DNA from 3 places in the Lysobacter sp. DMC104 genome. Region 1 is predicted to be linked to each of the others. Evidence: predicted binding sites of a transcription regulator. Region 1 holds the regulator's gene; each other region holds the start of a gene.
The links. The regulator sigma-54, encoded in region 1, starts transcription at its own class of promoters, with help from an activator protein. The targets are predictions, from matches to a motif close to TGGCACGNGCNTTGC.
Positions count from the first base shown of each region.

Region 2: the regulator sigma-54 is predicted to act here: its motif matches at 3,810-3,824, upstream of glnA (type I glutamate--ammonia ligase).
Region 3: the regulator sigma-54 is predicted to act here: its motif matches at 4,513-4,527, upstream of adh (aldehyde dehydrogenase).

Region 1 covers NZ_JBQUZW010000003.1:387,045-394,354, reverse strand. The annotation lists gene ACT53R_RS06800 (GNAT family N-acetyltransferase) at 1-466, shown strand, start outside; gene rapZ (RNase adapter RapZ) at 521-1,402, opposite strand; gene hprK (HPr(Ser) kinase/phosphatase) at 1,399-2,346, opposite strand; gene hpf (ribosome hibernation-promoting factor, HPF/YfiA family) at 2,406-2,729, opposite strand; gene ACT53R_RS06780 (RNA polymerase factor sigma-54) at 2,954-4,387, opposite strand; gene lptB (LPS export ABC transporter ATP-binding protein) at 4,587-5,306, opposite strand; gene lptA (lipopolysaccharide transport periplasmic protein LptA) at 5,306-5,899, opposite strand; gene lptC (LPS export ABC transporter periplasmic protein LptC) at 5,880-6,440, opposite strand; gene ACT53R_RS06760 (KdsC family phosphatase) at 6,437-7,009, opposite strand; gene ACT53R_RS06755 (KpsF/GutQ family sugar-phosphate isomerase) at 7,012-7,310, opposite strand, start outside.
Region 2 covers NZ_JBQUZW010000012.1:127,454-134,763, reverse strand. The annotation lists gene ACT53R_RS15685 (S1 family peptidase) at 1-1,115, opposite strand, end outside; gene ACT53R_RS15680 (patatin-like phospholipase family protein) at 1,436-3,700, opposite strand; gene glnA (type I glutamate--ammonia ligase) at 3,866-5,275, shown strand; gene ACT53R_RS15670 (GNAT family N-acetyltransferase) at 5,380-5,850, shown strand; gene ACT53R_RS15665 (P-II family nitrogen regulator) at 6,140-6,478, shown strand; gene ACT53R_RS15660 (ammonium transporter) at 6,501-7,310, shown strand, end outside.
Region 3 covers NZ_JBQUZW010000014.1:77,437-84,746, reverse strand. The annotation lists gene guaA (glutamine-hydrolyzing GMP synthase) at 235-1,812, shown strand; gene ACT53R_RS16745 (hypothetical protein) at 1,929-2,432, shown strand; gene ACT53R_RS16740 (sigma-54-dependent Fis family transcriptional regulator) at 2,449-4,344, opposite strand; gene adh (aldehyde dehydrogenase) at 4,565-6,088, shown strand; gene ACT53R_RS16730 (TorF family putative porin) at 6,266-6,964, shown strand; gene ACT53R_RS16725 (DUF779 domain-containing protein) at 7,011-7,310, shown strand, end outside.

The DNA of each region.
Region 1 (7,310 bases):
GGCCGGGATGACCCTCGATGCCCACGGCGACTTGGTGCAGATGATCCGCACCGAGCCGATGCCGGTGCCCGACGGGCCGGAGATCGTGTCGCTGGGCGAGGCGCAGCGCGACGACGTGCTCGCGCTCACCGCGCTGGTGTATCCCCACTACTTCCGCGAACGCACGCTGGCACTGGGCCGCTACTTCGGGATCTGCGTCGACGGCCGACTCGCGGCGATGGCCGGCGAACGGCTGGCCACGGATCGGTATCAGGAACTCAGCGCGATCTGCACGCATCCCGATTTCCTGGGCCGCGGCTATGCCCGCCGGCTCACCGCATGGCTGGCGAACGACGTGCTTGCCGCCGGGCGCACGCCGTACCTGCACGTGAGCTCCGCCAACGCGCGGGCGAAAGGCGTGTACGACGCCATGGGCTTCCGGCTGCGCAGCCTCGTGCCGTTCTGGTCGCTGCGTCGCGATGCCTGAAGTGCCGCGAACGTCTTGATCGACCACGTGCGCGCCGCTGCCGGCGCACGGCGGTCACTCCAGTTCGCGATGGAACGTCGCCACTTCGGGCCAGCCGCGCGCGCGGGCATGCGCGGCGAGGGTTTCGGCGAGGTACACCGAGCGATGCCGCCCGCCGGTGCAGCCGAACGCCACCGTGATGTAGCTGCGGGTGTCGCCCTGCATGCGCGGCAGCCAGTGGTCGAGGAACGTGCCGACCTGGCGCACGTAGTCCTGCGCGTCGGTGTCGGCATCGAGATGCTCGCGCACCTCGCGATCGCGGCCGGACAGCGGGCGCAGCCGCGCGTCCCAGTGCGGGTTCGGCAGCATGCGTGCGTCGAACACGAAGTCCGCATCCGCGGGTACGCCGCGGCGGTACGCGAACGATTCGAACAGCAGCGAGATCGTGCGGTCGTCGCCGAGGCCGAGTTCGGTGATCACCCGACGCCGCAACTGGTGGACGTTGGTCTCGCTGGTGTCGACGACGGCGTCGGCCAGCGCGCGCAGCGGGCGCAGCAGCCGGCGCTCTTCCTCGATCGCCTCGGCCAGCGCCAGCCCGCGATGGCTGAGCGGATGCCGGCGTCGCGTCTCGGCGAAGCGCTTGAGCAGCACGCCGTCGGTGGCATCGAAGAACACCAGCGTCGTGTCCAGCCCCAGCGCGCCGGCCTGCGACAGCCACGACGGCAGTTTCGTCAGGTCGGTCTGGCGGTTGCGCACGTCGATGCCGACGGCGAGTTTCTGCGGCAGCTCGCTCTTGCCGGTGGCGTTGCGCACGAAGTCGGGCAGCAGCTCGGCCGGCAGGTTGTCGACGCAGTCGAAATCCAGGTCTTCCAGCGTGTGCAACGCGATCGACTTGCCGCTGCCGGACATGCCGCTGACGACGATCAGGCGCGAGCCGCGCTCGGCGTCGGTACTCATTCGGCGCGCTCCAGGAAGTGCGAATGCCGGGCCATGAACGCGGCGGCCGGGTCCACGCCCTTGATCCGCAGGATGTGTGCGCGCGCCGCGGCCTCGGTCAGCACCGCGAGGTTGCGGCCGGGCATCACCGGCAGGGTGATCATCGGCACGTCGAGATCGAGCAGCCGGCGCGAGCCGAGGTCGCCGAGCAGGCGTTCCATGCCGGTCGACTGCGGCTCGTGGTGCGGGCGCGCGAGATGCACGATCAGGCGCAGGTACTTGTTCCGTTTCACCGCGGTGTCGCCGAACATCTGGCGCACGTTGAGGATGCCGAGGCCGCGGACTTCCAGCAGGTCCTGCAGCAGTTCGGGGCAGGCGCCGTCGAGCACGTCGGGCGCGATCTGGGTGAATTCCGGCGCGTCATCGGCGACGAGGCGGTGGCCGCGCGTCACCAGTTCCAGCGCGAGTTCGCTCTTGCCGGCGCCGGATTCGCCGGTGATCAGCACACCGATGGAGTAGATCTCCATGAAGACGCCGTGCACCGTGAGCCGCGGCGCGAGCTTGCGCGCGAGGTGGTACTGCAGGTGGTTGAAGAGTTCGTGGCCGCGGCGCGGCGACAGCCACAGCGGCGTGTCGGATTCCTCCGCGGCGATGCGCAGGTCCTCGGGGCAGCGCTGGTCCTTGCTGACGACCATCGCCAGCGGGCGGAACTGGATGATCTTCTCGATCGTCTCCCAACGGTGGCGCGCATCGAGCGCATCCAGCCAGGCCAGTTCCTCGGTGCCGAGGATCTGCACCTTGTTCGGATAGATGATGTTGAGATAGCCGGCCAGCGACGGGCGCCGGGCAACGGTATCGACGGCTTCGAGGAGGCGGTGTTCGCCGCGTTGTCCGGCGACCCAGCGCAACGCGAGGCGCTCCTGCTGCTGGTCGAACAGATCGCGCGCGCTGATGCTGGCATTCATGGCGGGAGGCGGTTGGGGCGGGCCCGGCGACGCGCACGCGCCGCCGGGCGGGACGGACGTCAGTCCGCGGTGCGCGCGAGGCTTTCCCCGCGATGGTGGTCGACCATCTTTTCCTTGTGCTTGATCAGCAGTCGGTCGAGCTTGTCGGCGAGCAGGTCGATGGCGGCGTACATGTCCTGGCCATCGGCGTCGGCGTGCAGCGTGCGGCCGGAGAGGCTGATCGTGGCTTCGGCGCGATGGTGCGGCTTGTCGATGCTCAACTGCGTGCGGATGACGTCCATCGAGTGTTCGAAATGTCGGCTGAGGCGCGAGAAGCGGGTTTCGACGTAGTCGCGCAGCGCGGGAGTGACTTCGATCTGGTGGCCATGGGTTTCGATACGCATCGACGGTGTCCTCTGTTGTGCCGGGCGTGTGGCGCACATCGCGATCCCGGCCCCGGCCCGCCGGCGTGCGACGCGGGCGGCGGCTTCGGCCGCTCGCCTCATGGGAGACATCGGGCCGGAACGGGGGTCGCACAAGGGCGGTTCGTCCGTTCCGATGCTCCGCTTCGACAGGGTACCCCAGCAGGGCACGGACGCAAGGCCGCACGACGGCGCGGTTCAGGCCTTCAGCCCATCCGCACGCGTTCGTGCGAGGCCGGGATGTTCATCGCCTCGCGGTACTTCGCCACCGTGCGCCGTGCCACCGGCACGCCGGAGGCTTTCAGGGTGTCCGCGAGCTTGGCGTCGGACAGCGGCTTGCGCGGGTTCTCGGCCTCGATCAGGCGCCGGATCATCGACTGGATCGCGGTGCTGGAGGCTTCGCCGCCGCCTTCGGTGCCGATGCCCGAGGCGAAGAAGCTGCGCAGCGGCAACGTGCCGCGCGGCGTCAGCGCGTACTTGCGCGCGATCGCACGCGAGACGGTGGATTCGTGCAGGCCGATCTCGGTCGCCACTTCGCGCAGCGTGAGCGGACGCAGTGCCTGCTCGCCGAATTCCAGGAATCCCGACTGCTGGCGGATCAGGCAGCGCACGACCTTCAGCAGCGTGTCGCCGCGCGCCTCCAGGTGCTTGAGCAGCCAGCGTGCTTCCTGCAACCGGCCGCGCAGATAGGCCGCGTCGCTGGCGTTGGCGTGCTGGATCATGCCTTCGTAGCCGCGATGGATCGTCAGTCGTGCATGGCTGCCTGCCAGCGCGGTGCGCCACATGCCGTTGTGGCGCCAGATCACGCAGTCGGGGGTGATGTAGGTGTCGGCGCTCATGCCGCCGAGCTGCGAGCCCGGGCGGGGATCCAGCGAGCGCACCAGCTGCATCGCGGTGGCGGCATCGTCGGCGGACAGGTGGAGTTCGTTCGCGAGGCCATCGATGCCGAGTTTCGGCAGCCGTTCCAGCGCTTCTTCGACGATGCGCAGCGCCGCGGCACGTCCGGGCGTGTCGTCGGGCAGGGCGTGCAGTTGCAGCGACAGGCACTCGCGCAGGTCGCGGGCAGCGACGCCGGGCGGATCGAAGCGCTGGATCTGGTGCAGCACGGTCAGGATTTCGGCATTGCCGACATGCACTTCCGGCAGCAACGCTTCGGCGATCGCGTCCAGCGGTTCGCGCAGGTAGCCGTCGTCGTCGATCGCGTCGATGATCGCCGCGCCGATGCGCTGGTCCTGCGGCGACAGCCGGGTGAGGTGCAACTGCCACGACAGGTGGTCGTGGAGGGATTCGGAATGGGTGAGCCGGTCCATCGGATCCAGCCCGTCGTCCTCGCCACCGCCGCCGCCGCTGGCGCTCCAGCTGTCGGGCGGCTCCCAGCCGTCATCGACCTCGGCCTCGCTGCGCTCCTGGGCGGTGTCTTCGGCAGTCGGTGCTTCGGCGGCGACCTGGGTTTCGGGCATGCCCTCGGGCGCCTCGCCTTCGGGGGCCTCGGCCCAGTCGAGCAACGGATTGCTCTCGACCGCGACCGCGATCTCCTGCTCCAGTTCCAGCGACGACAATTGCAGCAGATGCAACGCCTGCCGCAACTGCGGCGTCAGGACCAGCTGTTGCCCCAGCGATGTCTGAAGACGCGCCTTCATGTCCGTATGTTAGCCCCCCCCGTGCCGCTCCGGGCAACCCTTGGCGCGATTCTTGCAAAGTCCGCGTCCGGCTTACCGGGATGCACGACACAACCCGGCGAGTCGAGGCCACGCGTCCGCATCGGCGCACTCGATCGCCCGGCATTGCGAGGCCGGTGGAGATCGATCGAAGCAGGTCGGCCGGCGGCGCGGCCGGGGATCAGAGGCGGAACGATTCGCCGAGGTACACGCGGCGCACGTCGGGATTGGCCAGCAGGGCGTCGGGCGCGCCCTGGGCGAGGACCGTGCCTTCGCTGAGGATGTAGGCGCGGTCGCAGATGCCGAGCGTCTCGCGGACGTTGTGATCGGTGATCAGCACGCCGATGCCGCGGTTCTTCAGGTGCCGGACGATGCGCTGGATCTCGCCGACGGAGATCGGGTCGACGCCGGCGAACGGTTCGTCCAGCAGCATCATCCGCGGCTTGGCCGCCAGCGCGCGGGCGATCTCGACGCGGCGACGCTCGCCGCCGGAGAGACTGGCGCCGATCTGTTCGGCGACGTGGCTGACCTGGAGTTCCTCCAGCAGCGCCGCCAGCTCGCGCTCGCGGCCGTCGGCGTCGAGGTCGGAACGCATCTCCAGCACCAGCCGCAGGTTGTCGGCCACGGTCAGCTTGCGGAACACCGAGGGTTCCTGCGGCAGGTAGCCGACGCCGCGCTTGGCGCGGGCGTACATCGGTTCTCCGGTGATGTCATGGCCGTCCAGCACGATGCGGCCGGCATCCGCGGGCACCAGGCCCACGATCATGTAGAAGCAGGTGGTCTTGCCGGCGCCGTTGGGGCCGAGCAGGCCGACGACTTCGCCGGCCTCCAGCTTCAACCCGAAGTCGCGCACGACCTCGCGCGACTTGTAGCGCTTGCGCAGCCCCTCGGCGACGAGCATCAGGGCTTGCCCTTGGGCGCGTCGGGTTTCGGTGCAGGCTTCGGCGCGGGCGTGGTGCCGCCGTTCTGCGCCGACTTCGGCACGAAGGTCATGTTCACGCGGCCGCTGCTGCCGCCGCTCTCGACCCGGCTGTTCTTCAGATCGTAGGTCAGGCGCTGGCCCGTGGTGCTGCCGCGCGGCGTGGTGACGGTGTAGTTGCCGGTCAGCACGAGCACGTCGTTGCGGGTGTCGTAATCGATGCGGTCGGCCTTCGCGTTCATCCACGTGCCGTCGTTCATCTGCTGCTTGAGCGTGGCGGGCTTGCCGGTCAGCTCGGCGCGGGCGACGTCGCCGCCGGCGCGATGGATGTCGGCGCGGTCGGCGTGGATCTCCATCGTGCCCTGGGTGATGACCACGGCGCCGGTGAAGGTGTAGACGCCGCTGTCGTCGAGGCTGCCTTCGCTGTGCGCGGAAGCGATGTTCATGTTCTGGTTGCGGTCCGAATCGCGGGCGATCGCGCTGCCTGCGCCGAGCGCGAGCAGGGCCGCCGGGAGCGTCGCGAGGATGCGCGCGCGCCGGGAACGGAGAAGGGAATCAGCGTGGGCTCGGCGCATGGGTGGACTGGACCTCGGATCGGAACACGTAACGTTTCGTGGTCGTGGACACCGCGAAACCGCGACCCCGGAGTATAGAACCGGGTTGGACGATGGTCACGACGGCGTCGGTGCTGGCGCGGTTCTGCTGCGGATAGACGTTCAGGCGCTCGGTGTTCATGGTCACCGGGCGCAATTCGTCGCTTGGGCCGTTCGCCTTGACCTCGCCGATCAGGCGGATTTCCTTCTGGTCGGCGCTGACCCAGCCGGTCTTGCTGCGGATGTCCCAGTAGCGGCCTTCGCCGTTGGGCACGAGGAACACCGGCGTGGTCAGGCTCATCGTGCGGTCGCCCGGGCGGCGCGCGAGCGTCGGCGCGCGCAGGGTGAAGGACTCGCGGCCGTCGGCGTTCAACGCGACCAGCTCGAAATCCTCCAGCACGTAGTCCGGTCGCCCGGCCGGGCCCGTGGTGCGGACCTCGGGCGCGCGGTGCTGCCAGACCGCCCAGCCGGCGAGCGCGGCGCCGGCGATCAGCAGCAGCACGAGGATCGGCCGCCAGTTCATGCGCGGTCTCCGGTGATGCCGGTCGGCGCCATCTCGGTCGGGAAGTGGCCCTGCGCCGCGAGCAGCAGGTCGCATAGCTCGCGCGCGGCGCCGCGGCCGGCGCGGGCGCTCGTGCGCCAGTGCGCGGCGGCGCGGGTGGTGGCATGGGCGTCCGCGGGCGCGACCGCCAGGCCGCAGGCCCGCATGACCGGCAGGTCAGGCAGGTCGTCGCCCATGAAACAGACCATCCCGGTGTCGATGCCCAGCTCGGCGCACAGCGCCTGCACGCAGCCGAGCTTGTCCTTCACGCCGATGTGGGCGCGCACGCCCAGTTCCTCGGCCCGCCGCGCCGCGACTTCGCTGCGCCGCGCGGTGATGAACGCGACCTCGATCCCGGCCTTGCGCAGCAGCACCAGACCCTGGCCGTCGTGCACGTGGAAGGCCTTGAGTTCGCGGCCGTCGGCGTCGAGGAACAGGCGGCCGTCGGTCAGGGTGCCGTCGACGTCGAAACACGCCAGCCGGATCCGCGCGGCGCGGGCCACGAGGCTGTCGTCGAGATCGGCGAGGTGCGCCGGCAGTGTGAACGTCATCCTCAAACCACCCGCGCGCGCAGCAGATCGTGGATGTTCAGCGCACCGACCACGCGGCGATCGCCGTCGACCACCAGCAGCGCGTTGATCTTGTGCGCTTCCATCAGCTGCGCGGCTTCCACCGCGAGCGCATCGGCGTCGATCACCACCGGCGCGCGGGTCATGACCCGGTCGATGGGCGTGGTGTGCACGTCGGTGGCGGGATCGGCCAGCGAACGGCGCAGATCGCCGTCGGTGTAGAGGCCGAGCAGGCCGCCGGCGTCGTCGACCACGGCGGTCATGCCGAGGCGCTTGCGGCTCA
Region 2 (7,310 bases), on a different contig from region 1:
GTCACGCCCTGGGCCTGCCCGTCCGGGGTCACGAACGAGCCGCCGGAATCGCCGGTGCCCACGCAGGCGCTGGAGCGGGACAGGTTGTTGACGATGCCCGAAGCGCCGTAGTTGACGGTCACGCCCGTCGCCACCAGCGTGCCGCAGCGTGCGCCGGTGCGTGCGCCGGAGCGGCAGATCGTCGCGTTCAGCGTCGCCGGGATGTCGCCGCGGACCGGCAGGTTGCCGCCGTAGCTGTAGGCGTTCACCCACGGCCGCGGGATGCCCTGCGGGTTGGTGTTGTGGACCACGGCATAGTCGTTGCCCGGGAACACGGAGGCGGCGAAATAGCCGATCGACTGCCCGGAGGGATGGGTCACCGTCGTGTTGAGCGTGCCGCAATGCCCGGCGGTGACGAAGCCGTTCGCGGCACCGAGGGTGACGGTGAAGCCGATCGAACACCAGCCGCCGGTCCCGATCAGGTACTGGTCGCCGCCGCGGATGTCGAACGTCGCCTGCTGCGCGAGGTGCGGACGTGCGGCCGACGTCTCGAAGCGGATGGTGGCGGCGTCGGCGCCGCTCATGGCGACGAAGTCGATCGCGGCGCGGGTCGCGCCGGGATCGGTGGTGACGACCACGCGATTGCTGCGCGGGTCGACGTACCAGGACTGGATGCTCGGATCGAGCCGGCCGGCCTTCGCCACGCTGCGCGCTGCACGCGCGGTGGCGTCCAGCCGCGCCCGCGTCGCCTGCAGCGTGGACAGGCTGTGCGCGACCACGCGGACCTGCGCGCCGAGCGCACCCGCCTTCGCCGCGGCACGCGCACCGGCGACCGCGACCACCGGCTCGAATTCGCCGCGCGCGTTGCGCTCCAGCCACGCGCCCGCGAAGCCGTCGCCAAGTGCCGCGCGGGCCTGGCGTTCGACGTCGGGCGCGCGTCGTTGCGCGGCGAGGTACTGCGGGATCTGGCCCGGCATGATGCCGAGGTCGCGCTGCATCGCGAAGCGGAGGTTGGCGGGCACTTGCGTGGCATCGTCGCCGGAGGCGGCCATCGTCGCGGGGGCGGCGACGGTCGCGCAGATCGCGAACGACAGGAGGGACGCGCGGAGGCGTCCGGACATCGGGGTGTTGCGCATGTGAAGCTCCTTTTCATCGGGGGAATGCGGCGGCACGGTGGAGGGAGGCCGCCGGTCCGCATGGTGCGCATCGACGAGGCCGGCATCGCGGCTTCATCCCGCGAAGCAACGATCGGTGCCTTCGATGTGGCCGGAACCGTCGTGATTCCGCGCCGTGTCCGCGATCCATGCGCGACACCCGCACTCTATGCCGCGTCGTTCTCACCCCCGGTGATCCCGGGTGATGCGCGTCGCGGAAACGTGCATCGCGCGCGTTCGACATTGGTCTGGGTAGGGTGCGCGTCGCGTCGTGCGTCGCCGCCCGCTTCAGTCCGGTTGCGTCAGTCCGGTTGACCCAGGCGCAGGAACACCGCTTCCTCGCCGTGTTCGGCGATGCCGACGCCGAAGTAGATCGGGCCCAGTGGCGTGTCGAGCGCGCTGTAGAGGCTGCCGCCGAACAGCGTGCGTTCCGCCGACGGCGATTCGCCGCGCTGCCACACCTGCCCGGCTTCCAGCGAGCCGCCGAGGAACAGCGGGTATTCCAGCACCTGCGCCAGCGGCCGCCGGTATTGCAGCGTCGCCACCGCCGCGCCGGTGCCGTGCAGGGTGTCGATGCCGTAGCCCGACAGGCGGAACAGGCCGCCGAGGTGGGCGATGTCCTCGTAGGCGTTGCCCACGCGGTCCTGCGCGTGCGCGCTCGCCAGCCAGCGCCCGCCCAGCGCAGCGAACGCGTACGACGTGTCCAGGCGCGAGGTGAAGCCGTGGCTGTCGCTGCCGAGCGCCTGCAGGTAGCGCGCGTGGCGCGCGTGCAGGTACCAGCCGTGCGACGGGAATTCGGCGTCGTCCTGGGTGTCGAGCGTCAGCGCGAATTCGGCGCCGGCGCTGGTGCTGCCGCTCGGCAATCCGATCGGCAGCGGACCGGAGCGCGCGCGGAAATGGTTGCGGCGCGTGAACGGCGTCACCGAGGCTTCGCCCCAGTCGCCGAGGTCGAGGCCGAGGCCGGCGCGGAACTGCCAGTGTTCGATCCGGTAGCTGCCGTCCAGCGCATCGTCGTCGAGCAGCGTCTCGTTGCGGCCCAGCCATTCCAGCGACGAGCGGAAGAACGTGTGCCGGCGCGGATCCAGCGGCTGGTTCCATTCGGCGAACGCGCGGTTGCGGTCGCCCAGCCGCGCTTCGAGCAGCAGGTCGCCGCCGAAGCGGTTGAGTTCGCGCTTGCCGAAGCGCGCGCCCAGCTGGTAATCCGCGTGGCCTTCGAAATCGTCCTGCAGGAACAGGCCGAACTTCAGCGTGCCGTCCTGTTCCCAGCGCCGGCTGCGGGTGACGTAGGTCAGCACGCTGCCGCCTTGCGCGCCGTCGGTGACCGTGTAGTAGGCGCGGGAGAATTCGCCGCTGCCGTAGAGGTGCGAGAGATCGCGCTCGATCTTCTCCGGCACGATCGTGTCGCCCGGCTTCGCCGTCACCGCCGCGCGGATCACGGTGTCGTCGACGGCGGAGGTGTTGACCAGTTCGATCTTCTCGATCGGGCCGATCGGCCGCAGCCGCGCGAGGCGCGATTCGCGCCAGGCCGCGTAGGCTTCGGGCGAGAGCTGGCGTGCACGCAGCTTCGGCAACGCCGCCTCGGCCGCGGCTTCGCCCTGCGGCACGCCCTGGTCGAGGCCTGCGGTCATGTCGGTGGAGCTGAGGTCGCCCAGCGTCGGCACGATCAGCACGTCGTCCGCGCGCAGGCGATCGCGCTGGCGCTGGGTCTCGCGCAGCATCAGCGCGGTCACCATCTGGTCGGTGATGCTGAAGGGGTCGAGCAACTGGTCGCGCTTTTTCAGCGTCGCGCCGATGTCGACCGCGATCACGTGCCGCGCGCCGAGCGACTGCGCCACTTCCACCGGCAGGTTCATCGACACGCCGCCGTCGATCAGCGAGCGCTCGCCGTAGCTCACCGGCGAGAACGCGCCGGGCACCGCCATGCTCGCGCGGATCGCGTTGACGAGGTCGCCGTGGTCCATCGCCACGGTCTCGCCGGTTTCCAGGTCGGTGCCGATGGCGCGGTACGGGATCGGCAGCGCGTCGAAGTCGTCGATGTTCGCGCTCGGCAGCATCGCCGTGCGCAGCGCCACCGCCAGCCGCTGGCCCTCGAACAGCGACGGTGCCACGCCGAGCTTGCCGTCGCGCAGGCCGAACCCGCCCTTGGCGAGGAAGCTGCGGTCCTCGGCCTTGCGCCGCGCCGGGAAATCGCGGCGGTCGACGCGGTCGGAGAACATCGTCTTCCAGTCCAGCGCGCGCAGCCGCGCCTCGATCTCCGCCGCGCCCAGCCCGCTGGCATACAGCCCGCCGACCACCGCGCCCATGCTGGTGCCGACGATGCAGTCCACCGGGATGCGTTCGCGCTCCAGCACCTTGATCACGCCGATGTGGGCCATGCCGCGGGCGCCGCCGCCACTGAGCACCAGGCAGGTGTCGAAGCCGTCGGCCGGCGGCGGGATGTCGATCCGCGCCTCGGCCCGCGGCATGTCCGCGGTGTCGTCCTGGGCGTGCGCCGCCGGGGCGAGCGCGAGCAGCAGGGCGAGGGCGACGGGCAGGCGGTGGCGCAGGGGCGGGGTGCGGGTCGGCATGATCCAGAATGGTGCGTGGCAGGCGGAAGTCGCACCAAATTGGTGCGAACGATCCGGGGTGTTGCGGAGGGTGTGCTTGCGAATCAACGGCTTGCGTCCGTTTCCGGGCTGGCACGGGGCTTGCGGTAAGGACCGCATCCCTTCACCCGTTCGGAGCTTCCGAAGATGTCCCTCGAGCACGTCGAAAAACTCGTCAAGGATCATAAGGTCGAATTCGTCGATCTGCGTTTCGCCGACATGCGCGGCACGCAGCACCACGTCACCTTCCCCGCCTCGATCATCGAGCCCGGCCTGTTCGAAGAAGGCAAGATGTTCGACGGCTCGTCGATCAGCGGCTGGAAGGGCATCAACGAGTCCGACATGATCCTGCTGCCGGACGCCGGCACCGCGTTCCTCGATCCGTTCACCGCGGACCCGACCCTGGTGCTGACCTGCGACATCCTCGACCCGGCGACCATGCAGGCCTACTCGCGCGATCCGCGCGGCGTCGCCAAGCGCGCCGAGGCCTACCTCAAGGCCAGCGGCATCGCCGACCAGGCGTTCTTCGGCCCCGAGCCGGAATTCTTCATCTTCGACAGCGTCCGCTTCGCCAACGACATGGGCCACACCTTCTTCCACGTCGACTCGGAAGAGGCGCACTGGAACTCGGGCCGCGAGTACGAAGGCGGCAACACCGGCTACCGGCCGATGGTGAAGGGCGGCTACTTCCCGGTCGCGCCGCTCGACTCGCTGCACGACCTGCGCGCCGAGATGTGCAAGACGCTGACCTCGCTGGGCATCGAAGTCGAAGTGCACCATCACGAAGTCGCGAACGCCGGCCAGTGCGAGATCGGCACCAAGTTCAACTCGCTGGTGACCAAGGCCGACGAACTGCTGACGATGAAGTACGTCATCAAGAACGTCGCCTACCGCAACGGCAAGACCGTCACCTTCATGCCCAAGCCGCTGGTCGGCGACAACGGCAGCGGCATGCACGTGCACCAGTCGCTGGCCAAGGGCGGCGTGAACCTGTTCTCCGGCGACGGTTACGGCGGCCTGTCGCAGATGGCGCTGTGGTACATCGGCGGCATCTTCAAGCATGCCCGCGCGATCAACGCCTTCACCAACTCGACCACCAACAGCTACAAGCGCCTGGTGCCGGGTTACGAAGCGCCGGTGATGCTGGCCTACTCGGCGCGCAACCGTTCGGCGTCGTGCCGCATCCCGTACGTGGCCAACCCGAAGGCGCGCCGCATCGAGATCCGCTTCCCCGACCCGATGCAGACCGGCTACCTCACCTTCGCCGCGCTGATGATGGCGGGCCTGGACGGCATCAAGAACCAGATCGACCCGGGTTCGCCCAGCGACAAGGACCTCTACGACCTGCCGCCGGAAGAAGAGAAGAACATCCCCACCGTGTGCCACTCGCTGGACCAGGCGCTGGAAGCGCTGGACAAGGACCGCGAGTTCCTCAAGGCCGGCGGCGTGTTCTCCGACGACTTCATCGATGGCTACATCGCGCTGAAGATGCAGGAAGTCACGCGTTTCCGCGCGGCGACGCATCCGCTGGAATACCAGATGTACTACACGATCTGATGCGTGTTTCTTCCTGAAGTGTGTTCCTCCCTCCCTTTCGCCGCAGGCGAAGGGGAGGGTTGGGGAGGGGTCGACAGAGGCGTCACGCACGGGGAGAACGGGCCATGCACATCGCGATCGACGACCTGCGCGGCGACGACATCGTCGCGCTGCTGCAGGCCCACCTCGACGACATGCATCGCCACTCGCCGCCCGAGAGCGTGCATGCGCTGGACCTCGAGGCGCTGCGTCGTCCGGAGATCACCTTCTGGACGCTGCGCGACGATCGGGGCGTCTTGATGGGCTGCGGTGCGCTGAAACAGCTGGACGACGCGCACGGCGAGATCAAGTCGATGCGCACCGCCGCGGCGCATCTGCGCAAGGGCGTGGCGGCGACGTTGTTGCGGCACGTGCTGCGCACGGCGCGGGAACGCGGTTACCGGCGGCTGAGCCTGGAAACCGGCGCACCCGAGGCGTTCGCGCCGGCGCGCGAGTTGTATGCGCGGTTCGGGTTCACCGAATGCGGTCCGTTCGCGGACTACGTGGAGGATCCGTACAGCGTGTTCATGACCCTCGCATTGCAGGGTCCGGACTGACGAGGAGCGAAGCGGCAAGGCCCCGCGCGGGGCACAGGCGAGCGGTTGCGGCAGGCGCAAGGCGCCGGCCGGGAGGTTTCACCCACAGGTTTCGGCCGGGCGCGGCGCACACGCGCTGGCGCGTCCGGCCACGAGGTCGCGGACGACACAACGCAACTCCTTCCCCCACGTCGGATGCGTTGCGGTCTCCGGGAGCCGATGTCCACCGCAGGGCAGCCTGCGGTGGACACCGGCGCCAGACAGAACGCCGGCACCCCGGTGCCGGTCCTTCCATCCACGGGGAGAGCGCATGAAACTGATCACCGCCATCATCCGGCCGTTCAAGCTCGACGAGGTGCGCGAAGCCTTGTCCGAGATGGGCGTGTCCGGCATCACCGTCACCGAAGTGAAAGGCTTCGGTCGACAGAAGGGACATACCGAGCTGTATCGCGGCGCGGAATACGTCGTCGATTTCCTGCCGAAGATCAAGGTCGAGGTCGCCGTGTCCAGCGATCGCCTCGACGCGGCGATCGAGGCGATCCAGCAATCCGCAGGCACCGGCAAGATCGGCGACGGAAAGATCTTCGTCACCGCGCTGGAACAGGTCATCCGCATCCGCACGGGCGAAGTCGGCCCGGATGCGCTCTAACCCCCGCCCCGGAGATCGTCCCATGACGCCTGCAACCCTTTTCGGGTCACGGACCCGTGCCCTCGTGCTCGCGCTGCTGGTCGGCGCGGCGTCCACCTGTCTCGCGTTCGCGGCCACGGCGCAGTCCGAGCCCGGCGCGACCGCGCAAGCGGAAACTCCCGCCGCCGACGCGGCCCCCGCCGCAGCCGAAGCGACCGCTGCACCTGCCGCCACGGACGCGGCGCCCGCGGCTGCCGAAGCCGCACCCGCTGCGGCCGAAGCCACGCCTGCGGCCGCCCCTGCCGAAGCTCCGGCCCCCGCGCCGGTGCAGAAGGCCGACAAGGGCGACACCGCCTGGATTCTGGTCTGCGCCGCGCTGGTGATCTTCATGACCCTGCCCGGGCTCGCGCTGTTCTACGGTGGCCTGGTGCGCAGCAAGAACGTGCTGTCGATCCTGATGCAGTGCCTCGTCGTGTTCTCGGTGGTGGCGATCCTGTGGGCCGTGTACGGCTACAGCCTCGCGTTCACCGGCGGCAACGCCTTCATCGGCGGCGGCGATCGCCTGTTCGGTGCCGGCCTCAACGGCGCGATGGCGGCCACGTTCACCAAGGGCGTGTACCTGCCTGAGCTCGCGTTCTTCGTGTTCCAGGGCGCGTTCGCCTGCATCACCTGCGCACTGATCGTCGGTGCGTTCGCCGAGCGCGTGAAGTTCGCCGGCGTGCTGCTGTTCACGGTGATCTGGTTCACCTTCGCCTACACGCCGATGGCGCACATGGTGTGGTTCTTCCCGGGCCCGGACGCGTTCACCGACGCCAAGGCCGCCGCGGACGCCACCGCCGCCTCGGGCTTCCTG
Region 3 (7,310 bases), on a different contig from region 1:
TGCGAGCCACCGGCTCGCGCGTCGCCGAACGCCCGTCCACGGATGGATGGGCCGGGCGATCTCCCGTCCGACGCTGTGCCGCCACGGATGGCATCGCGACACATGCATTTCCGCTGTCATCCCGAGCGCAGCGAGGGACCTGCTTTTCCCGCCGCGAGCAAGCAGAAGCAGGTCCCTCGCTGCGCTCGGGATGACAGCGACGTTCCGATCCCCGGCTTTCCGAGTCACGGCCCCATGACCGACCTCCACAGCGACATCCACGCCCACCGCATCCTCATCCTCGACTTCGGCGCGCAGTACACGCAGCTGATCGCGCGGCGCATCCGCGAGATCGGGGTCTACTGCGAGATCTGGGCGTGGGACCACGACCCTGCCGACATCGCGGCGTTCAACCCGAAGGGCATCATCCTGTCGGGCGGGCCGGAGTCGACGACGGAAGCCGGTTCGCCGCGCGCGCCGCAGCAGGTCTACGACAGCGGGCTGCCGCTGCTGGGCATCTGCTACGGCATGCAGACGATGGCGATGCAGCTCGGTGGTCTGGTCGAGGGCGGGCATCATCGCGAATTCGGTTACGCCCAAGTCGAGGTGCTCGGCAACGACAAGTTGCTCGGCGCGCTGACCGACCACCCGGGCCGCCACGGTCTGGACGTGTGGATGAGCCACGGCGATCGCGTCACGCAGATCCCCGATGGTTTCAGCGTCACCGGCCGCACCGACAGCGTGCCGATCATCGCGATGGCCGACGAGGCGCGCCGCTGGTACGGCGTGCAGTTCCATCCGGAAGTGACGCACACCAAGCAGGGCGAGACGCTGCTGCGCCGCTTCGTGCTCGACATCTGCGGCTGCCAGGTGCTGTGGACGGCGGCGAACATCATCGACGACCAGATCGCGCGCGTGCGCGCTCAGGTCGGCAGCGACGAGGTGATCCTCGGCCTGTCCGGCGGCGTCGATTCGTCGGTGGTCGCGGCGCTGCTGCACCGCGCGATCGGCGAGCAGCTGACCTGCGTGTTCGTCGACACCGGCCTGCTGCGCTGGAAGGAAGGCGACCAGGTGATGGCGATGTTCGCCGAGCACATGGGCGTCAAAGTGATCCGCGTGAACGCCGCCGACCGCTATTTCAGTGCGCTCACTGGCGTCACCGATCCGGAAGCCAAGCGCAAGATCATCGGCAACCTGTTCGTCGAGATCTTCGAGGAAGAATCGAACAAGCTCGCGAACGCGCGCTGGCTGGCGCAGGGCACGATCTATCCGGACGTGATCGAGTCCGCCGGCAGCAAGACCGGCAAGGCGCACGTCATCAAGAGCCACCACAACGTCGGCGGCCTGCCGGAGCACATGAAGCTCGGCCTGGTCGAGCCGCTGCGCGAACTGTTCAAGGACGAAGTGCGTCGCCTCGGCGTCGAACTCGGTCTGCCGCGCGAGATGGTCTACCGCCACCCGTTCCCGGGCCCCGGCCTCGGCGTGCGCATCCTCGGCGAAGTGAAGCCGGAGTACGCCGAACTGCTGGCGCAGGCCGACGCGATCTTCATCGACGAATTGCGCAAGTGGGGCTGGTACGACAAGACCTCGCAGGCGTTCGCGGTGTTCCTGCCGGTGAAGTCGGTCGGCGTGGTCGGCGACGCGCGTGCGTACGAATGGGTGATCGCGCTGCGTGCGGTCGAGACCATCGACTTCATGACCGCGCACTGGGCGCACCTGCCGTACGACTTCCTCGACGAAGTCTCGCGCCGCATCATCAACGAACTGCGCGGCATCTCGCGCGTGGTCTACGACATCAGCGGCAAGCCGCCGGCGACGATCGAGTGGGAGTGAGCGGCTGACGCGGGCCGCCGCGGTGGCCCGGTCCGCCCGCTGCGTGCCCGTCTGCACCCGGCGGGCACTGGGGTATGATCGCCCCGGGACAGGGGCGACGAAACACGGGACATGCGATGAGGACGATGATCGTCAGTGTGGGTGTGCTGGCGGCCGCGGTGGTCGGCATGTACGCCATCCAGCGCAAGATGAGCCGGCTGGACGAGGACATCGTCTATGCCCACTACCAGGACGAAGTGAACGCGCTGCGCCGGCTGGATGCCAAGGCCCTGTGCGCGACGATGGCGAAGGACTACCGCCAGGTGGTGATCGATCGCACCCCCAAGGGCGAGCAGCGGATCGAGCTCGATCGCGATGCCGCCTGTGCCGCCACGCGCGAGTCGATGCGGGTGCTCTACAAGATCGCCAAGCCGACGAAGACCGCGCCCGACGTGAAGTACACGATCGAATCGGTGACGTTGTCACCGGATCGACGGCAGGCGGTGGTGAAGCTGCGGTCTTCGCTGAAGATCGGCCGTCGCGTGTCGCTCGAATCCACCGGCACCGAAACGCTGGTGCGCAACCTCGGCGAGGTCCGTTCGATCGCCTCCGAAGGCCGCGCCTCGATGAAGATGCGCTGACCCCGGAGCGGCGCGCTCACTGCGTCCGCTGCGGGCGACCGACACGGCGATACAGCGTGCTGCGGTTGACGCCGAGCAGGCGCGCGGCGCGGGCGACGTTGCCGCCGCAGGCGGCGAGGGCATCGCGCATGGCGGTTTCCTCCAGCACGTCGAGCTGGGCGATGCCGCCGGGACGGACCGGCGCCGGTTCGGACGCGACATGCGTCTGCAGTTCGGCGGGCAGGGCGTCCATGCCGACGCATTCACCCGGATCGCTCAGCGCGACCAGCGTGCGCAGGCAGGCGTCGAGCTGGCGCAGGTTGCCGGGCCAGCGGTGCGCGGCCAAGGCCGCCCGGGCATCCGCGCAGAGCGTGCGTCCGGCCGCGACCCGCCGCCACAGCGCATCGACGATCGCCCCGCGTTCGGCGGAGTCGCGCAGCGGCACCAGCCGCACGCGATGGTGGGCGATGCGGTAGAACAGGTCGGCGCGGAAGCGGCCGGCCTCGACTGCGGCGTCGAGATCGCAATGCGTCGCGCAAACGAGGTCGAAGTCGAGTTTCACCGGCTTGCCGCCGCCCAGCGGCGAGAGTTCGCGCTCCTGCAGCACGCGCAGCAGCCGCGGTTGCAGTGCCAGCGGCATGTCGCCGATCTCGTCGAGGAACAGCACGCCGCCCTGCGCCTGACGCAGCAAGCCGGGGCTGCCCTGGCGGCGTGCGCCGGTGAAGGCGCCTTCCTCGTAACCGAACAGTTCGGCCTCGATCAGCCCTTCCGGCAGCGCCGCGCAGTTCACCGCGATGAACGGCTTGCCGGCGCGCGCGCAGCGGGCATGCAGGGCGCGTGCGAAGACTTCCTTGCCGCTGCCGGTCTCGCCCTGCACCAGCACCGGCAGGCCGGCGTCGAGGACCCGGCGCGCGCGCTCCAGCGCGGCGGCGCAAGCCGCGTCGAAGAATGGGCCGTCGTCCACCGGCGGACGCGGCGGCGCGGTGCGCGGGCGCGCCTCGCCCGCGCGTGCGGGTGGCAGCGCGATCTGCACGCGCGACGGCGCGCCGTCCACGCGGCCGTACAGCGCGCGGCCGCAACGATCGCGCAGCGCGCCTTCGCTGCGCAGGCGCGAGAGCGGATCGTCGAACAGCAGGTCGTAGGCGACGCGGCCGAGGTCGTCGCGCGTGATCCCCGCCAGCGCCAGTCCGGTCTGGTTCGCCGCGACCAGCGTGCCGTTGCGGAAGGCGAGCAGGCCTTCGCGGGTCGAGCCGAGCAGGGCGGGGTCGCGCTGCAGCCGCAGCAGTTCGCAGCCGTCGAGCCCGCCCTCGAAGAACCGGTGCTCGATGTTCGCCACCGCCATCCGCACCAGCCCCAGCGCGTGCAGGTGCTGGGCGCGGGCATCGCCGCTGATGTCGAGCACGCCGACGAGCTGGCCGTACGGGTCGTGGATCGGCGTGGCGGTGCAGGTGAGGATGCCGTGCGGCGCGCGGTAGTGCTCGCCGCCGCGCACTTCGACCGCGCGGCGCTCGACGATCGCGGTACCGATCGCATTCGTACCGGCCTGCGATTCGTTCCAGCACGCGCCGGGACGCAGCGCCACGCGGCTGGCCTTGTCGAGGAACTGCGGATGGCCGGTGGCGTCGAGGATCCAGCCGGTGTCGTCGGTCAGCACGACGATGCTGCCGCTGCCGTCGGCATCGGCGGCGAGCTGTTCCAGCTCCGCGCGCGCCAGCCGGCGCAGGCGTTCGTTGCGCTCGCGCATCTCGTGCAGGCGGCTTTCCGGCACCGGCTCGATCGACGGCGTGTCGCGTTCCGGCAGGCCGAGGCGGCGGCAGCGCTGCCACGAGCGCAGGATCGTCTGCGGCAGTTCGCCGGCGCCGACGGCGTTGCCACGCTCGAAGAACGACCGGCGGGCGTGGGCGAGTTCGTCGATGGGGCGCATGCGGGTCATGGCGGCTCCTGTGTCGCATTCTGCGACAGTCGCAGTGGCGGCTGTTCCGATAAACAACACACGAAACCGCGCCGCGCAAGGGTCGCTTGTTGTGCGTTGCAACATGCGACGACGCAACTGCCCGCCGCATCAGGCATTCGTCGCTGCTGCGTCGCACCATGCGGCACTTGGCACCGGCCTTGCGGTATGCGGGGACACCACCACCTTTCGGAGTTGTTCCATGAACGCGATGGCCAAGCCGCACCTGCACGACCATTCCCGCATCTTCAAGGCCCAGTACGGCAACTACATCGGTGGCCAATGGGTCGCGCCGAAGGGCGGCGAATATTTCGACGACATCACCCCGATCACCGGCAAGGCCTTCACCCGCATCCCGCGTTCCAGCAAGGACGACATCGAACTCGCGCTCGACGCCGCCCACGCCGCGAAGGATGCGTGGGGCAAGATGTCCGCCACCGAGCGCGCGAACATCCTCAACAAGGTCGCCGACCGCATCGAGCAGAACCTCGAACTGCTGGCGCATGCCGAGACCTGGGACAACGGCAAGCCGATCCGCGAGACGCTCAACGCCGACATCCCGCTGATGGCCGACCACTTCCGCTACTTCGCCTCGGCGGTGCGCGTGCAGGAAGGCACCGTCGGCGAGATCGACCACGACACCATCGCCTACCACTTCCATGAGCCGCTGGGCGTGGTCGGCCAGATCATCCCGTGGAACTTCCCGCTGCTGATGGCCGCGTGGAAGCTGGCGCCGGCGCTGGCCGCGGGCAACTGCGTGGTGCTCAAGCCCGCCGAGCAGACCCCGGCGAGCATCCTCGTGCTGATGGAGATCATCGGCGACCTGCTGCCGCCGGGCGTGCTGAACGTCGTGAATGGTTTTGGCCTGGAAGCGGGCAAGCCGCTGGCGTCGAGCCCGCGCATCGCGAAGATCGCGTTCACCGGCGAGACCACCACCGGCCGCCTGATCATGCAGTACGCCAGCCAGAACCTGATCCCGGTGACGCTGGAACTCGGCGGCAAGTCGCCGAACATCTTCTTCGCCGACGTGATGGCCGAGGACGACGATTTCCTCGACAAGGCGGTGGAAGGCTTCGTGCTGTTCGCCTTCAACCAGGGCGAGGTCTGCACCTGCCCGTCGCGCGCGCTGATCCAGGAATCGATCTACGAGAAGTTCATGGAGAAGGTGATCGCCCGCGTCGCCGCGATCAAGCAGGGCGACCCGCTCGACCCGAACACCATGATCGGCGCGCAGGCCTCCGGCGAGCAGCTCGAGAAGATCCTCAGCTACATCGACATCGGCAAGCAGGAAGGCGCCGAAGTGCTGATCGGTGGCGAGCGCAACGAACTCGGCGGTGACCTCGCCGGCGGCTATTACGTCAAGCCGACGGTGTTCAAGGGCCACAACAAGATGCGCATCTTCCAGGAAGAGATCTTCGGGCCGGTGGTGTCGGTCACGACCTTCAAGACCGAGGCCGAAGCGCTGGAAATCGCCAACGACACGCTGTACGGCCTCGGCGCCGGCGTGTGGAGCCGCGATGCCAGCCGCCTGTACCGCTTCGGTCGCGCGATCCAGGCCGGCCGCGTGTGGACCAACTGCTACCACGCCTATCCGGCGCACGCCGCGTTCGGTGGCTACAAGCAGTCGGGCATCGGTCGCGAGACCCACAAGATGATGCTCGACCACTACCAGCAGACCAAGAACCTGCTGGTCAGCTACTCGCCGAAGGCGCTCGGCTTCTTCTGATCGCCGGTGCTCCGGCCTGATCTCTCGCAGGCCTGCTCCACAAGGCCACTCCCGAAGGCCTGTCCTCCCCCACGTCGAGAGGCCTTCCCGTCCGACGCATCGCTCCCGGGTTCCGGCCCGGGCAGGATGCGCTCGGCCCGGGTTCCGTATTCCACTACCACGCACCCAGGACCGACCATGCACCGACCCCGTCTTCCCGTCGCGCGCCTCGCCGCGCCCTTCCTGCTGCTGTCCGGCCTTGCCGGCGCCGCCCACGCCGAATCCGACGTGAAGGTCAGCGGCTCCCTCGGCGCCGCCACCGACTACGTGTTCCGCGGCGTCAGCCAGACCAACGAGGATCCCTTCGTCTTCGGCACGCTCGACGTCACCGCCGGCGATTTCTACGGCGGCATCGGCGCCGAGAACGTCGACTTCGGCAACGACATCGACCTCGAATACGACGCCTGGGTCGGCTGGAAGCCCAAGGCCGGCGATTTCACCTTCGATCTCGGCGTGGTGCGCTACGGCTACCGCAACCAGCCGGCCGGCGTCGACATCGACACCGTCGAATACAAGGTCGCGGTCAGCCATCCGGTGGGCAAGGGCAGCCTCGGCGGCGCCGTGCTGCACACGCCGGACTACTTCGGCAGCGATGGCTCGGGCACGTACTACGAAGTGAACGGCAGCGTCCCGCTCAACGACCAGTGGTCGATCAGCGGCGCCGTCGGTCGCCAGGACACGTCGAAGACGATCGACTATTCGACCTGGAACGTCGGCGTGGGCTACGCTCCGTTCAAGCACGTGAGTTTCGACGTGCGCTACCACGACACCGACCAGCACGATCTCGGCGACCTGTTCGACAGCCGCCTCGTCGGCACCGTGAAGGTCGCGTTCTGACCACAGGGCGCCCGGCCCGAGGGCCGGGCGCCGGAGAATCATCGCCATGCCGACGCTGCCCCTGCAGGTGATCGCCACGCTGCCCGCGCTCGCGCTGATCGACAAGCTGCGCACGCGGCACGGGCCGGTGCTGTTCCATCAATCCGGCGGTTGCTGCGACGGCTCCTCGCCGATGTGCTTCCCGCAGGACGACTTCCTCGTCGGCGACAACGATGTGCAGCTGGGCGAGATCGGCGGCGCACCGTTCTACATCAGCCGCCCGCAGTTCGAATACTGGAAACACACACAGCTGATCATCGACGTGGTCGAAGGCCGCGGCGGCATGTTCTCGCTGGAAAACGGCGAG